Regions from separate parts of the Bradyrhizobium sp. BR 1432 genome, predicted to be linked through region 3. Evidence: riboswitches for the same ligand, from Rfam matches in the RefSeq annotation. Region 3 holds a riboswitch; each other region holds the start of a gene.

Region 1 (4,979 bases), 4.8 Mb from region 3:
CCACCGCGCTCGCCTGGCGCAATGGCTGGTTTCACACGGGCGACGCCTTCCGCATCGACCAGGACGGAAATTACTTCTTCGTCGATCGCTTCAAGGACGCCATTCGCCGGCGCGGCGAGAATATTTCCTCGTTCGAGGTCGAGCTCGAAGTCGCAGCCCACCCGGCCATTCGGGAGGCTGCCGCGGTCTCCGTGCCCAGCGAACATGGCGAGGACGACGTGCTCGTCGCAGTGTCCCTCGCCGAAGGTCAGACCCTGGATCCCGCGGACCTCATCCACTTCCTCAGGCCAAGAATGGCTCACTTCATGGTGCCGCGCTACGTCCGCATCCTGAGCGATCTGCCAAAGACGCCAACTAACAAGATTGAAAAATATCTGCTGCGCAGGGACGGGGTTACGTCCGACACGTTTGATCGCGATGCGGCTGGGATTGTCATCAGGAGTGAGCCTGTACGCTCACCGCGCTAGCGCGCTCTCTTCGACGCAGGCGCTCACCCGGATGCCCTACTTAGCGAAAGCCCACCCCAGCTTTGCGTACGTTATACCACGCAGCACTACCCCATGAACGCCTGCACCAATGGACAGCCCTTACCAGCGAGTGAACGCAAAAACACCAGGCAGGAAAAGCGTCGTCGCTTCCAGCGTGAATATGGCGGCTCGAGCAAAAAAACGGAACGCGAGCCTCGGCTCTGCTCTATGGCTATGCAGAAAGGAGGAAAGTCGCCGCAGTTGACACAAGACTGCCAACGGCTTCCCTGCACTTCTCAAAGCTGACGAGACGATCGCCCGTAAGCTCGTTCATGTAGACCCGCCGGTTCACCTCTATCATTAGCGATTGAACCCTCATGTCGGCACGGTAGTGTTTCGCCGGAACGAGCGCGCCCGAAAATGGTCTGTCAGCAGCAACGGTGAACCCGAGTTTCCTTGCAGCGTCTGCAATTGCTCCACTCAGTCCATGCGCGGTGTGGAGAGGATCCGTCCCAATGCAGATTTCGGGTCTCCGCGGGTCCTGGTCAGGCTCGTGCGGTAGCGGACGATCAGCGAAACTGTGGCAATCGATAATGAGGCAACGGTCTTCACGGCGGAGCACCTTGTCCACGGCCGACGTGAGTAACTCATGATGCGGCCGATACCACCGCGTCATAATACGCTCATGTTCAGGCGCCGAAGCTGTGGCTCGCAGGCGTCTCCCGGTGCTGGTTGCGGTGTAGATCGCGCCCATGCCGCGGCCTGCCATCGGCTCGTCTGCATCGTCTGAAAAGCGTTCCACGTCGCATACCAGCCGGCTGACTGGAAACACAACTCGCTCCGCTTCATGAAGCGTAGGTGGGAATAGCTCGTCGGTAAAAGCGTCCGTCATCCGGAGCAACTCAGTTTCGAGCTCACTCTCGCCGAGAGACAGTCGCGCGCGCTCATCGGCCGGAATCAGGCGAGAACTGTGGGGAATGTGCAGCACAGCGATCTTTCTCGCATCCATCCCGTTTCGGATTTCGGTGCTCTGCCTAATGGTCATTGCCAGTTCTCCCCATTCCGGATGGCCCCCGGCGCGCCGGGCTGGTCATCGATCCAGCCAGTTTGGCGCGCGTTGCTGACCAGTCGCTCCACTTCATTCGAGGTCACGGCCCTGTTTTTTAGCCGGACCGTGATCCGGCCTCGGGCAAGCCCGGTGGCGAGAGCATTATAGAACAGGCGCTGGACAAAGCCGGCCGATGGGCGGCCGGTTTCAGCGATCACCATGCTGCGGATTGGCATGATGCGGCCCACGCGGACAATGGCTGGAGCGGGAAGGGAAGACGCGGCCAGTCCGATGATGACACGGCGCCGCGTTGGCGGAGCGGAATACAGACTTAAAGGTGGGATAGACATGTTGCCCCCTGAGCTTCGCCGGAGGCTGGTACTGCCTGGATTGCCACTGAACAGCCCCATCCCACAAGTGTGGATACCACCTTACCGCAGCGGGCAGGTTGGTGAAGGTACCAGCCTTCGTCTTGATGTACCTTGTACATGGGAGGCGAACGAGAAACGTTCAAGTAGCGCCCGCCGGTCTGCTCTCGCGTCCAGAGATTCGGTTCCTCGACGTCGAAAGAGAATCATCATCCCTAAATTGGCGCCTGACCTCGTAATCGGGATCCGGCGACGAACGAGCGCAAATATACCTGCCCGATCACGCGCCATCGCAAGTGAAGCTGATCAGCTATCTCGAAGATAGGTTTAACTGACGAGCTCAAGTGGACAAGGACTTCAGCTCCGGCGGCGGGGCGCCCTTCCCCTCGAGCATCCCCAGCGCCAGCGCGGCCTCCACCCGCACGCTCGGATCCTTATCACCCGCTAGCTGTCGGAGGGGGATGAGGGCTTGTTCGATCCCCGGGAAGGTCGGACCGAGGCGCCCGAGGTGCCAGGCCGCCAGGCTGCGGACGAAGGCAAGCTCGTCGCCTAACTCCGCAATAAGGACGGTGACCGACTCTCCACCCAGCGGCGCCACCCGGGCGAGGGCCGCCGCCGCCCAGACGCGCACGAACTCAACCGGGTCCTGGAGGGCCGCAGCGAGGTCGGACACAGCCTCGGTTGCCGCGGGGCCGATCTCGCCCAGGGCATATGCGCCGAGGCGGCGCTGGAGCGGATCGCTGCTCGAAAGCTCCCCCACCCAGTCTGCGATGGAAGTCCCTAGGTAAGTGACCTGCGCGCTCATGGTCCGACCCTACTCAAGGCGCCACGCCGAGCCGGCGGTCCAGGTTGAACGCGGCGCTGATCAACCCGATGTGAGTGAATGCCTGCGGGAAGTTGCCCAGCGCTTCGCCACGCGGACCCGTTTCCTCGGCGTACAGGCCGAGGTGGTTGGCATAGGTCAGCATCTTCTCGAAGATGAAGCGGGCCTCCTCGGCGCGGCCCGACCGGGCCAGCGCTTCCACCAGCCAGAACGTACACATATTGAACGTCCCCTCGCTCCCGGTCAGGCCGTCGCCGGCTCCTCTGCCGATCTCGTAGCGGTGCACCAGGCTGTCGGAGACCAGCTCCGCCATGGTCCGATCGAGCGTCCCGCGCATGCGGGGGTCAGTCGGCGACAGGAAGAAGACGAGCGGCATGATCAGGTTGGACGCATCCACCGCGTCGGTGGCGAAGTGCTGCACGAAGGTCTGCCGCTCCGTGTCCCAGCCGCGCGTCATGATGGCCTCGTAGATGCGGTCTCGCTCCGCGGCCAGGCGGGTGCGGTCCAGCGGCAGGCTCCGCTTCTGCGCAAGGCGGATCGCTCGGTCCAGCGCCACCCAGCACTGCACCTTGGAGTAGACGAACTGCTGCTGTCCACCGCGCACCTCCCAGATGCCATCGTCGGCTCGCTCCCAGTTGTTCGCCACCCAGTCGAGCATCTTGCGCAGGTGGCACCAGAAGTCATAGCCGGTCGGCGTCCCGTACTTGTCGTACAGGTAGACGGCGTCCATCAGCTCGCCATAGATGTCCAGCTGCAGCTGCGCGGCAGCGGCGTTTCCGACTCGCACCGGACGCGAGCCGCGGTAGCCATCGAGGTGGCCGAGGACCTCCTCGGGTAGTTCGTGCCCGCCGTCGATGCGGTACATAGTCTGCAACGGGTTGCCCCGGGCGCCCTCGACGGCCCGCTGTTCCAACCAGGCCATGAACTGCTCCGCCTCCGACGTCAGCCCCAGGCGCAGGAAGGCGTAATTGGTGAAAGCGGCGTCGCGCACCCAAGTATAACGATAGTCCCAGTTGCGCACTCCGCCGATCTCTTCCGGCAGCCCGCAGGTCGGCGCCGCCACGATCGCGCCGGTCGGCGCGAACGTCAGCAGCTTCAATACCAGCGCCGAGCGGTGGACCATCTCGCGCCAGCGACCTGAATAGTTGCACTTTCTCAGCCACTGCCGCCAAAAGGCCAGGGTTTGCGTCAGGGCCTCCGTGCCGACCAGCCGCGCCTCGAGCAGGACGCCGTCATGATCGCTATCGTGGCCGTTCTCCTCCACCTGGCGGAGGATGAACGTGGTCGTCTCGCCGGGGTTGAGAACGAACTCGGCAGCGACGCCGTCGCCCTGCCGACCAAGCGGGAAGCGGCTGACTAGCGAGACTTTCATGCCTTGCGCCTCGAAGATCGCTCCCCGGCCCTCCAGGACGACCTGGTGGGGCCGGCGGGCGAAGTCGAAAGCCGGCCGGCAGTCGAGGCGGAATCGAACCGACCCGCGCACCGCCCGCACTACCCGGACGATCTGGTGGATCTTTCTGATCTCGCGCGGGCCTTGGACCGGCATGAAGTCGACGACCTCACCAACGCCCTGGTCGCTAAGAAAGCGCGTCACCAGGACGTTGCTGTCAGGCATGTACATCTGTTTGTGCTGCGCCTCGTAGAGACTGGCGATGCGGAATGAGCCCCCTTTCTGGTCGTCGAGGATCGCCGCGAAGACGCTCGGTGAGTCAAAGTGCGGCAGGCAGCACCAGTCGATGGACCCGTCGATGCCGACCAGGGCAATGGTGTGCAGGTCGCCGATGACGCCATAGGACTCGATCGGCTTGTAGCCCATGATCTCGTCTCCTCCGCACGCTCGACGCTGATCGAGCCCCATGATGGGCATATCGTCAATGCCCTGAGGCGGAGAAAAGAGACAGCGGATATTCAACTTTTTTGCTCGCTTATCTCGCTCGCGGCCCCCTCGCCAGTAAAATTTCTGAAATTCGGAACTCTAAAGCGTCCGAAAAACATCGTTTGCATCGACTGATCCAATACAGGGTCGCTGGAAATTGCGCACGCGAGAGCGAAGTCTAGCAATCTCTTCCCGCGAGAACCTTTCGGCTGCTGCGGGGCCTTCGCAACAGTAGTCGGATCCGCAACTCGGGAACTGCGTCCGCTCAACCCGGAGAGCGGCACTATTCGGCATGTCGGCGCTTGGCCTTTGGACATGCGCGTCCGGTCGAATGTCCGCTTCGCGCCAAGAGCTGCCCTCCCCGCTGGGTTCGGTTTTGAGCCACACTCGAACTCAG
Region 2 (4,979 bases), 1.4 Mb from region 3:
GCCGCACAGCTGCGCCGGAATTATCCGACCGCCGACATCACCGTCGTCAATGCCGGCGTTGGTGGCGAGGATGCGCCCGAGATGATGAAGCGCCTTCAGACGCAGGTGATCGACGTGCATCCGGATATGGTGATCTGGCAGGTCGGCACCAACGCCGTGCTGCGCAACCTCGATCCCGGCGAGACCGCAAAGATAGTCGAGGATGGCATTTCCCGCATCCAGGCTGCGGGCGGCGCCGACATCGTGCTGGTCGATCCGCAATATTCGCCGGCGGTCAACAAGCGCGCCGAGAGCGCGGGCAAGATGGTGAAGCTGCTCGGCAAGGTCGCCGAGCTCCGTCACGTCGGCATCTTCCCGCGCTTCGAGGTGATGCGCGAGTGGCACGAGAAGCAGGCGATCCCGGTCGAGGGCTTCGTCATCGCCGACGGCCTACACATGAACGATTGGGGCTATGCCTGCTTCGCCCAGCTCCTCGGCGACGACATCATCCACTCCGTCGGCCAGATCAAGCTCGGGGTGAACGTGCCGGCCGACGTGCGGGCGTATCGGCCGATGTAGGTATGAATGCCGTAGGGTGGGCAAAGGCGCGCTCTTCGCGCGCCGTGCCCACCATCTATCGGCAGTGTGATCGTGAATGGTGGGCACGCTTCGCTTTGCCCACCCTACGAGTCCGAGCCTTTGGCTCGCTCACGCCTTCTCCAGCGCCGCGGTCAAATCCTCGATCAGATCGTCCGCATGCTCGAGCCCGGCGGAGAAGCGGATGAAGCCCTCGCTGATGCCGAGCGCGGCGCGGTCTTCCGGCTTCAAACGCTGATGCGTCGTGGTCGCCGGATGCGTGACGAGACTCTTGGCGTCGCCGAGATTGTTGGAGATCTTCGCCAGCTTCAATTCATTGAGCACGCGGAACGCGGCCTGCTTGCCGCCCTTGACCTCGAAGCCGACCAGCGTCGAGCCGCCACGCATCTGCTTCTTCACCAGCGCCGCCTGCGGGTGATCGGCGCGGCCGGGATAGACCAACCGCGAAATCTTCGGATGGCTGGCCAGCACCTCGGCAATGCGCGCCGCGGTGTCGGTCTGCGCGCGCACGCGCACGCCCAGCGTCTCCAGGCCCTTGAGCAGGACCCAGGCGTTGAACGGCGAGATCGACGGGCCGGTCTGGCGCATGAAATTGTGGATGTGCTCGGCGATGAAGGCTTCCGAGGACAGGATGATGCCGCCCAGACAGCGGCCCTGGCCGTCGATGTGCTTGGTCGCCGAATAGACCACGACGTCGGCCCCGAGCGCGAGCGGGCTCTGCCAGATCGGCGTTGCGAAGACGTTGTCGACCACGAGCCGCGCGCCACCCTTGTGCGCGATCTCGGCGATGCCGGGGATGTCGAGCACATCCAGCGTCGGGTTGGTCGGACTCTCCAGGAAGAACGTCTTGGTGTTGGGCTTGAGCGCCTGCTGCCACTGGTCGAGATCGAGGCCGTCGACCAGCGTGGTCTCGATGCCGTAGCGCGGCAGCAAATCCTGCACCACATAGAGGCACGAGCCGAACAGCGCCCGCGAGGCTACCACATGGTCGCCCGCCTTCAGCGGCGCCAGGATCGCGGTCGTCACCGCCGCCATGCCGGTGGCCGCCGAGCGGGCCGCCTCGGCGCCTTCGAGCTCGATCATGCGGCGCTCGAACATCGCGATGGTCGGATTGGAGTAGCGCGAATAGATGAAGCCGGGGTCCTCGCCCTTGAACCGCGCCTCGCACTCCTCGGCGCTGTTGTAGACGTACCCTTGCGTCAGGAACAGCGCCTCCGACGTCTCGCCATATTGCGAGCGCAGGGTCCCGGAATGGACCAGGCGGGTTTCGGGACGGTAGGTGGCAGGCGACTTCGACATAGGACCCTCCGACATGACCGTCGAGCGAGAACGGTCACAAAAAACCGGCCTGGATATCTCCACGGGCCGGGATCAGCGAGGTCCCGGCCTGTTTAGCGACTTATTTAACGTGGCTGCAAGCCGGCCGGCTCAAATCACCACGGGATAAGTGATGCTCATATTCCGCAATGCCCTTTCCGTCAAGGCGTCCATCGGATAGCCGTAAAAGGCTAGTATTTCCCGTATATCGGGATGCGTTTGCCCCTTGCTGAGGACCCCCGGTTGACGTTCACGGTCGCTGCCGACGCCAATGGTATCCTGCCCGACCGCATGATCGCGGCGATGGCGGAGGCGGGGCTCATCCTGCCCGCGTACGACTTCGTCGAGAGCCAGATCCAGCCGGCGAGCCTCGATTTGCGCCTCGGCGACATCGCCTATCGCGTCCGCGCCAGCTTCCTGCCCGGTCCCGGCGCCACCGTCGCCGAACGCATCGACGAATTGAAGCTGCACGAGTTCAGCCTGGCCGACGGCGCGGTGCTGGAGACCAACTGCGTCTACATCGTGCCGCTGCTGGAAAGCCTCGCGCTGCCGCCGGAGATCGTCGCGGCCGCGAACCCCAAGAGCTCGACCGGCCGGCTCGACGTCTTCACCCGCGTGATCGCCGACGGTACCCGCCGCTTCGACATGATCGGCGCCGGCTATCACGGCCCGCTCTATGCCGAGATCAGCCCGAAGACGTTTCCGGTGCTGGTGCGCGAGGGCTCGCGCCTGTCGCAGGTCCGCTTCCGCACTGGCGACGCCATCCTCAATGCCGACGAGCTCGATGCGCTGCATGCCGCCGAACGCCTGGTCGACATCGACGATGCCGATCTCTCCGGTGGCGTCGCCGTCTCCGTCGACCTGTCGGGTGAGAAAGCGAATGGCTTCGTCGGTTATCGCGCCAAGCGCCACACCGGCGTCGTCGACGTCGACCGCCGCTCCGGCTATGCAGTAGAGGATTTCTGGGAGCCGATCTCGGCCCGCCCCGACGGCAGCCTGATCCTCGATCCCGGCGAGTTCTACATCCTCGCCTCCAAGGAAGCTGTGCAGGTCCCGCCCGACTACGCCGCCGAGATGGTGCCGTTCGATCCCTTGGTCGGCGAGTTCCGCGTGCACTATGCCGGATTCTTTGATCCCGGCTTCGGCTATGCTGGTGCCGGCGGGCAAGGCGCGCGCGCCGTGCTCGAGGTGCGCTCGCGCGAAGTGCCGTTCATTCTCGAACACGGCCAGATCGTCGGCCGCCTCGTCTACGAGAAGATGCTGGCGCGCCCCGACGCCATGTACGGCCAGCGCATCGGCTCCAACTACCAGGCGCAGGGCCTCAAACTATCGAAGCATTTTCGGGTGTAGCCCGATCCTGTAGCCCGGATGGAGCGCAAGCGTAATCCGGGAGTTCTCTCGCTTGTGGCACCAATACCGGATTACGCTGCGCTCCATCCGGGCTACAAGGTGTTGGCATGACCGATCAATCCGAACTCGACGCACATATCCTCGACGACGTTGCGGACGCGCTGATCTATTCGGATCGCTCCGGCACAATCACACGCTGGAATCGGGCATCGGCCGCCCTGTTCGGCTTCTCCGCCGGGGAAGCGCTGGGGCAGAATCTCGATCTGATCATTCCAGAGCATCTGCGCGCCGCACACTGGAGGGGTTTTGAGGCTGCGCTTTCCAGCGGCACGATGAAGCTTGCAGGGCGTCCGACGCTGACACGCGCGCTGCACAAGAGCGGACGCAAGCTCTACATCGAGATGACCTTCGCGCTGGTGCGCGATGCCGCTGGAGCGGTGCAGGGATCGGTGGCGATGGCACGCGACGTGACGGAACGCGTCGAGCGCGAGCGCGCTGCCAAGGCCGCGCAAAATTCGTGATGCGGAATTGACGGGCCGTCGTGCAGGGCGGCCTGCATGCGCGTCATGTTGCCTGTCACCGGGTGCAGTGACACACTCGATCGAAACAACGATCGGGAGCGAACATGACCGCCGCATCAGACACAGCGCAGGAAGCCCAATGGAAACGCTGGCGCGCGGTCGCGGATCTCTATCACGCCTACTTCACGGGCCTGATCCTCACCGTGGTCACGCGGCGCGGCACGGCGGATGCCGCTGAATTCGTCTTCCGCGTGTTCCGCCGCCAGCAGCAGGAGCGCTTCCTGCCGGGGCTCGAAAAGCTCGGCCTCCGTCATCTGCCGCCGGCGGTGGCTGCTGCGCAATATCACTATCTCTCCAACTGGATCGGCGGCGTGCATGTCGAATACATGTATGAGAGTGATCGCAAAGCCTGGATCCGCTATCCGCCGCCGCGCTGGATCTGGAAGGGCACCGCGATCTGCGGCGTGCCCGGCGAGGTCAGCCGCGCGATGCTGCGTGGCTGGCACGCCAACAACGGCGTCGCGCTCGGCGATCTCCGCCTCGGCTTCGTCTGCACCAAGCAGAGCGTCGATGGCCAAGACGGTCTCGAAGGCTATTACCACCAATACGATCACCCACTCGAGCTCGACCAGCGCCTGGTGTTCGCGCGGCATCTGGAGGCCCCTACGTTCGATGCGAAGACCGCGCCGGCTTTGCCGGTTGCGAGCTGGCCGAAACCGCGGCTGGAAAAAGCCTATCGCAACTACGCAATGGAATATGTCCGCACCGCCGCGCCGGTGATGGTGCAGCTGTTCGGCCCGGAAGATGCCGGCTATCTCCTGCACCTCACCGGCAAGCTGATCGGCATGCAGTATTTCGACGAGGTCGCGGCGGCGTTGGCGATGAGCCGTGGCGGTGCGCGCGAATTTGCATCGTTCCTGAACGCGCTGTTCGCCGCGCAGGACGATGTCGCCGAAACGGTGCAATCAGAAGGCGCGTTCGAAACAAGCCAGCAGAGCTGGAAGTTGATGGACGACGTCGCCGACTATCACCCCGCCTGCGCCAAGTTGCTGGAAGGACTGTTCGAAGGCCTCGCTGCGGGATGCGGACGAAACATCGGCGTGCGCATGCGCACCGCGAGGGGCGGCCGCCCGCCGCTGGTCTGGACGATTGAATAGGCCAGGGTGCCGCCGCACCACTTCGCCTCTCCCCGCCTGCGGGGAGAGGCCGGAATTT
Region 3 (4,979 bases):
ATGGCGAGGTCTATACCTACACGCATTTCTACACCGATGCGCTCGCGGTGCTCGATCATCTCGGGATCGAGCGCGCGCATGTCGTCGGCCTGTCGATGGGTGCCTACTCGTCGCTCCAGATCGGGCTCAACGCGCCGCAGCGCGCATTGTCGATGACGCTGGCCGGCGTCGGCTCGGGCTCGGAGATCGAGAAATCTCGACACCTGGCGCAAGCAGTGCCGCGCCAATGCCGAGCAGTTCGAGACATCAGGCTCCGCGGAAGTCGCAAAGGTCACGCGCGAGGCGCCGAGCCGGATTCCCTTCCTGGTGAAGGATCCGCGCGGCCACGCCGATTTCTACGCCGCGCTGGCACGGCACGATGCCAGCGGCTCGGCGCGCACGATGCGCGGCTTCCAGGGCGGCCGTCCCTCGATCTACACGATGACGGACGCGATCAAGAGCGCAACGACGCCCGCGCTGATCATCTGCGGCGACGAGGACGACCCGTGCGTCGGCCCGAGCCTGTTCTTGAAGAAGCACCTTCCGGCGGCCGGGCTCGCAATGTTTCCGAAGTCGGGCCACGTGCTCAATCTCGAGGAGCCCGCGCTGTTCAACGAGAGCGTGGAGCGGTTCGTCACGCTGGTGGAAGCGGGCCGCTGGCCGGTGCGCGATCCGCGGTCGGTGGCGCACTAGAACGAAGGCGTCGCCACACACGCCGTCATTGCGAGCGCAGCGAAGCAATCCAGAATCCCCCGCGGAAAAACTCTGGATTGCTTCGCTGCGCTCGCAATGACGAAAAGCTACTTTCCCTGCCCGCGGCTCAGCAAGAGCACGCCCTGCTCGCCGAACATGTTCCACACCCACCACGGCAGGTTCAGCGGCACCGGGCGGCCGTAGAGGTCGAGCGCCACCGAACGCTCCATCTTGACGTTGATCTCGTCGCAGAGCTCGACGAAATCCTTGATGGTGCAGAAATGAATGTTGGCGGTGTCGTACCAGGTCGCCGGCAGGTTCTCGGTGCGCGGCATGTGGCCGCCGATCAGGAGTTGGAGCCGCATCTTCCAGAAGCCGAAATTCGGGAACGAGACGATGGCGCGGCGGCCGATGCGCAGCAGATTTCCAGCACCACCCGCGGCTGCCGCGTCGCCTGCAGCGTCTGCGACAGGATCACGTAGTCGAAGGCATCGTCGGGATAGTTGACGAGGTCGGTGTCGGCGTCGCCCTGCACCACCGCAAGCCCCTTGGCGACGCAGCGGTTGACGCCCTCGCGCGACAGCTCGATGCCGCGACCGTCGATGCCGCGCGTTTCCAGCAGCTGGAGCAGATCGCCCTCGCCGCAGCCGACGTCGAGCACCTTCGAGCCCGGCTTGACCATCTCGGCCACGAGCCGATGGTCGGCGCGAAACTGACCGGACGGCCCGGCCGCAACGCCATTCAACGGCAGCACTTCCTGTACCGACATCTTAGCCACCTCTGCCGTCGAGCCCGCGTGCCTTGCCTGCCGATTGCAGGAAGGCGCGCGATGTCGAAGAATTCGGGCACGTCGAGCAGGAAGGCGTCGTGACCGCGATCGGTCTCGATCTCGGCGAACGACACCCGAGCACTCGACGCATTCAGGGCGCGTGCACCAGGGCGCGCAATTCCGAGGTCGAGACGAGCCAGTCGCTGGTGAAGGAGACCACGCAAAAGCGCGTCTTGATGCCGGCGAACGCCTTCGCCAGCACACCGCCATGGTCGGCGGCGATGTCGAAATAATCCATCGCGCGCGTCAGGTCAGAGATAGGAGTTGGCATCGAAGCGCTCGACGAAGGACGAGCCCTGGTAGCGCAGATAGAACTCGACCTGGAAATCGGCATCGAACGAGAAGGTCGGCAGCTCACGGTCCTGCATGCGGCGGCCGAATTTTCGGTGCAGCGCGGCGTCGGAGAGATAGGTGATGTGCGCCGCCATGCGCGCGACCGCTAGCCCGCGATGCGGATGGATGCCGCGGTCGGCATAGCCGCCATTGTGCCAGTCGGGATCGGCCATCACCGCCTGGCGGCCGAGCTCGTGGAACGCGATGTTCTGCGCCGAGTGCCGCGTCGAGCAAGCAATCGCCAGTGCGGAGTACACGCGAACAGGATAGGCCGCGGTCCATTGCAGCACCTGCATGCCACCCATCGACCCGCCCACGACCGCGAACAGCGTGTCGATGCCGAGCCGGTCGATCAGCATCGCCTGCGCGCGCACCATGTCGGGAATGGTGATGACAGGGAAATCGAGGCCCCAGACCTTGCCCGTGGCGGGATTGATCGACGCCGGCCCGGTCGAGCCCATGCAGCCGCCGATCACGTTGGAGCAGATGATGAAGTAGTGTTGAGGATCAAGCGGACGGCCGGGGCCGACCAGCGTCTCCCACCAGCCGGGCTTGCCGGTGACGGGATGCACATTGGCGACATGCTGATCGCCGGTCAGCGCATGGCAGATCAGAACGGCGTTGGAGCGATCGGCGTTCAATTCGCCATAGGTCTGGTAGGCGATCTGGAACGGCGACAGATCGATGCCGCAATCGAGCCGTAGCGGTTGATCGGCGCCGAAATACATAATCTGCGAACTCGGATGATCGACCTCGTGCGACCGATCATCGGTGCTGATCGCAGGACTCGGTATCGACTTGACGCTACCCATTTTGACCATCGACCTCGTTTGCGATCGGACTTCAGACCGCAGTGACATCAGGCCATGAAAAACCCGGCCTGAACGATAGGTTCGGCCGGGATCGGAAGCGTCCCCGGCCTGTTTAGCGAGTTTTTTAACGTGGCTGCAAGCCGGCCGGCTCAAATGACCACGGAACAGGCAAAAACTACCGTCTGGGGCGGTTTTCGTCAAGTCGCGGCCCGGATCAACCGGATTTGCCTCCGAGCGGTCGATCGAAAAGGCCGTCATTTCTCTTTGCTTTCGCTGCCTATCCTGCCTAATCAGGATAGACCGCAGCTGACCGCTTTTGCGGATCGGCACCTCTCAACAGCTCTTTGTCAGTCATGTCCCAACGTCCGCCCGCGCCACCATCGCTTCAGGAATTGCGCAAGGAGATCGACGCGATCGACGAGGGCATGCATCGCCTCCTGATGCTGCGCGGCGACATCATCGACCGTCTAATCCAGGTGAAGCAGACCCAGGAAGTCGGCTCGGCGTTCCGCCCGGCGCGTGAGGCCGCCATGATGCGTGACCTCGTGCAGCGCCATCGCGGCATCCTGCCGCTCGACACGGTCGAGAGCATCTGGCGCGTCATCATCTCGACCTTCACCTATGTGCAGGCGCCTTTCTCCGTGCATGCCGACATCTCGGTGAGCGAGCCGGCGATGCGCGATTCCGCGCGCTTCCACTTCGGCTTCACCGTGCCTTACGTCGCGCATTTCAGCGCGCAGGCGGCGGTCGAGGCGGTAGCGAAGTCCAAGGGCGATCTGGCGCTGGTCTCGGCCACCTCGAGCCGCACGCCGTGGTGGCTGTCGCTCGAGGAAGAAGGTGCGCCAAAGATCATCGCGCGGCTGCCCTTCGTCGAGCGCGCCGACCATCCGGCCGCGATGCCCGTGTTCGCGGTGTCGCGGGTCGCCGACAGCGCCCTGGTGACGGAGGTCGAGACCTTCAGCGTCCGCGTCTCGGGCTGGAACGCCGACGTCGCGCGCGCGCTGTCGCCGCTGGCCGAGATCGTGGCGGTGCCCGATACCGCCTTTGACGGCGCCGCCCTACTGGTCTCGGTCACGAGCGCGACCAGCATCGACAAAATCAAGGCTGCCCTGATCGAGGCGAGGGCCTCGGTGCGCTCCACGGCTCTCGTCGGCAGCCACGCAACGCGCTATACGGTGCCCCCGACCGGGCCGAAATCGTAAGTCGCGAGCCGTCCCGCCAATCCGGAGTTTAAGATGTCCCGCCCCGTGCCGAATCCCGGCATTCTCGATATTGCGCCCTACACGCCCGGCAAGAGCCCGGTGCCGGAGCCGGGCCGCAAGGTGTTCAAGCTCTCGGCCAACGAGACGCCGTTCGGACCCTCGCCCAAAGCGATCGAGGCGTTCAAGCACGTGGCGGATCACCTGGAAGACTATCCGGAAGGCACCTCACGCGTGCTGCGCGAGGCGATAGGGCGTTCCTTCGGGCTCGACCCCAACCGCATCATCTGCGGCGCCGGCTCGGACGAGATCCTCAATCTGCTCGCGCACACCTATCTCAGCCAGGGCGACGAGGCGATCTCCACCACGCACGGCTTCCTGGTCTACCCGATCGCGACCATGGCGAACGGGGCCAAGAACGTGGTCGCGCCCGAAAGCAACTTCACCGCCGACGTCGACGCCATCCTCAAGGCCGTGACACCGCGGACAAAACTGATCTGGCTCGCCAATCCCGACAACCCGACCGGCACCTATCTGCCGTTCGACGAGGTCAAGCGCCTGCGCGCCGGCCTGCCGTCGCACGTGCTGCTGGTGCTGGATGCCGCCTATTGCGACTACGTCTCGCGCAACGACTACGAGATGGGGATCGAGCTCGTCGCCACCACCGAGAACACCGTGGTGACGCACACCTTCTCCAAGATCCACGGTCTTGCGGCGCTGCGCATCGGCTGGATGTTCGGCCCCGAGCACATCATCGACGCTGTCAACCGCATCCGCGGTCCCTTCAACGTGTCGACGCCGGCAATGTATGCCGCGGTCGCCGCGATCGAGGACACCGCGCACCAGGCGATGTCGAAGCAGTTCACCGAGACCTGGCGCAATCGGCTGACCGAAGAGATCGGCAAGCTCGGGCTGAAGGTGACGCCGAGCGTCGCCAATTTCGTGCTGATCCACTTCCCGACCGACAGGGGCAAGACCTCGGACGATGCCGACGCTTACCTCACCAAACGGGGCCTGGTGCTGCGCGCGCTGAAGAACTACGGCTTGCCGCATGCGCTGCGCATGACCATCGGTACCGAGGAGGCTAACCGCCTCGTGATCGAGGCCCTGCGCGACTTCATGGCCGGCAAATGA

What was found. A riboswitch is a leader RNA that binds a small molecule or an ion and turns the genes downstream of it on or off. The one in region 3 is predicted to bind S-adenosylmethionine.
Region 1: another riboswitch for S-adenosylmethionine. It lies ahead of ACSKB8_RS28770 (hypothetical protein); the one in region 3 lies ahead of metX (homoserine O-acetyltransferase MetX).
Region 2: another riboswitch for S-adenosylmethionine. It lies ahead of ACSKB8_RS12110 (O-succinylhomoserine sulfhydrylase); the one in region 3 lies ahead of metX (homoserine O-acetyltransferase MetX).

Annotation. Positions count from the first base shown of each region.
Region 1 covers NZ_JBPUGF010000003.1:5,946,100-5,951,078, reverse strand. Annotated here, with positions in the region: gene ACSKB8_RS28780 (AMP-binding protein) at 1-467, shown strand, start outside; gene ACSKB8_RS28775 (N-formylglutamate amidohydrolase) at 700-1,512, opposite strand; gene ACSKB8_RS28770 (hypothetical protein) at 1,509-1,763, opposite strand; SAM-I-IV-variant riboswitch at 1,892-1,999, opposite strand; gene ACSKB8_RS28765 (HEAT repeat domain-containing protein) at 2,224-2,688, opposite strand; gene ACSKB8_RS28760 (glycoside hydrolase family 15 protein) at 2,702-4,522, opposite strand.
Region 2 covers NZ_JBPUGF010000003.1:2,536,873-2,541,851, forward strand. Annotated here, with positions in the region: gene ACSKB8_RS12105 (SGNH/GDSL hydrolase family protein) at 1-558, shown strand, start outside; gene ACSKB8_RS12110 (O-succinylhomoserine sulfhydrylase) at 688-1,875, opposite strand; SAM riboswitch at 1,947-2,026, opposite strand; gene ACSKB8_RS12115 (2'-deoxycytidine 5'-triphosphate deaminase) at 2,107-3,243, shown strand; gene ACSKB8_RS12120 (PAS domain-containing protein) at 3,351-3,764, shown strand; gene ACSKB8_RS12125 (hypothetical protein) at 3,869-4,921, shown strand.
Region 3 covers NZ_JBPUGF010000003.1:1,172,151-1,177,129, forward strand. Annotated here, with positions in the region: partial or broken gene ACSKB8_RS05695 (alpha/beta fold hydrolase) at 1-672, shown strand, start outside; partial or broken gene metW (methionine biosynthesis protein MetW) at 780-1,441, opposite strand; partial or broken gene metX (homoserine O-acetyltransferase MetX) at 1,443-2,646, opposite strand; SAM riboswitch at 2,738-2,817, opposite strand; gene ACSKB8_RS05710 (chorismate mutase) at 3,000-3,848, shown strand; gene hisC (histidinol-phosphate transaminase) at 3,882-4,979, shown strand; gene ACSKB8_RS05720 (prephenate/arogenate dehydrogenase family protein) at 4,976-4,979, shown strand, end outside.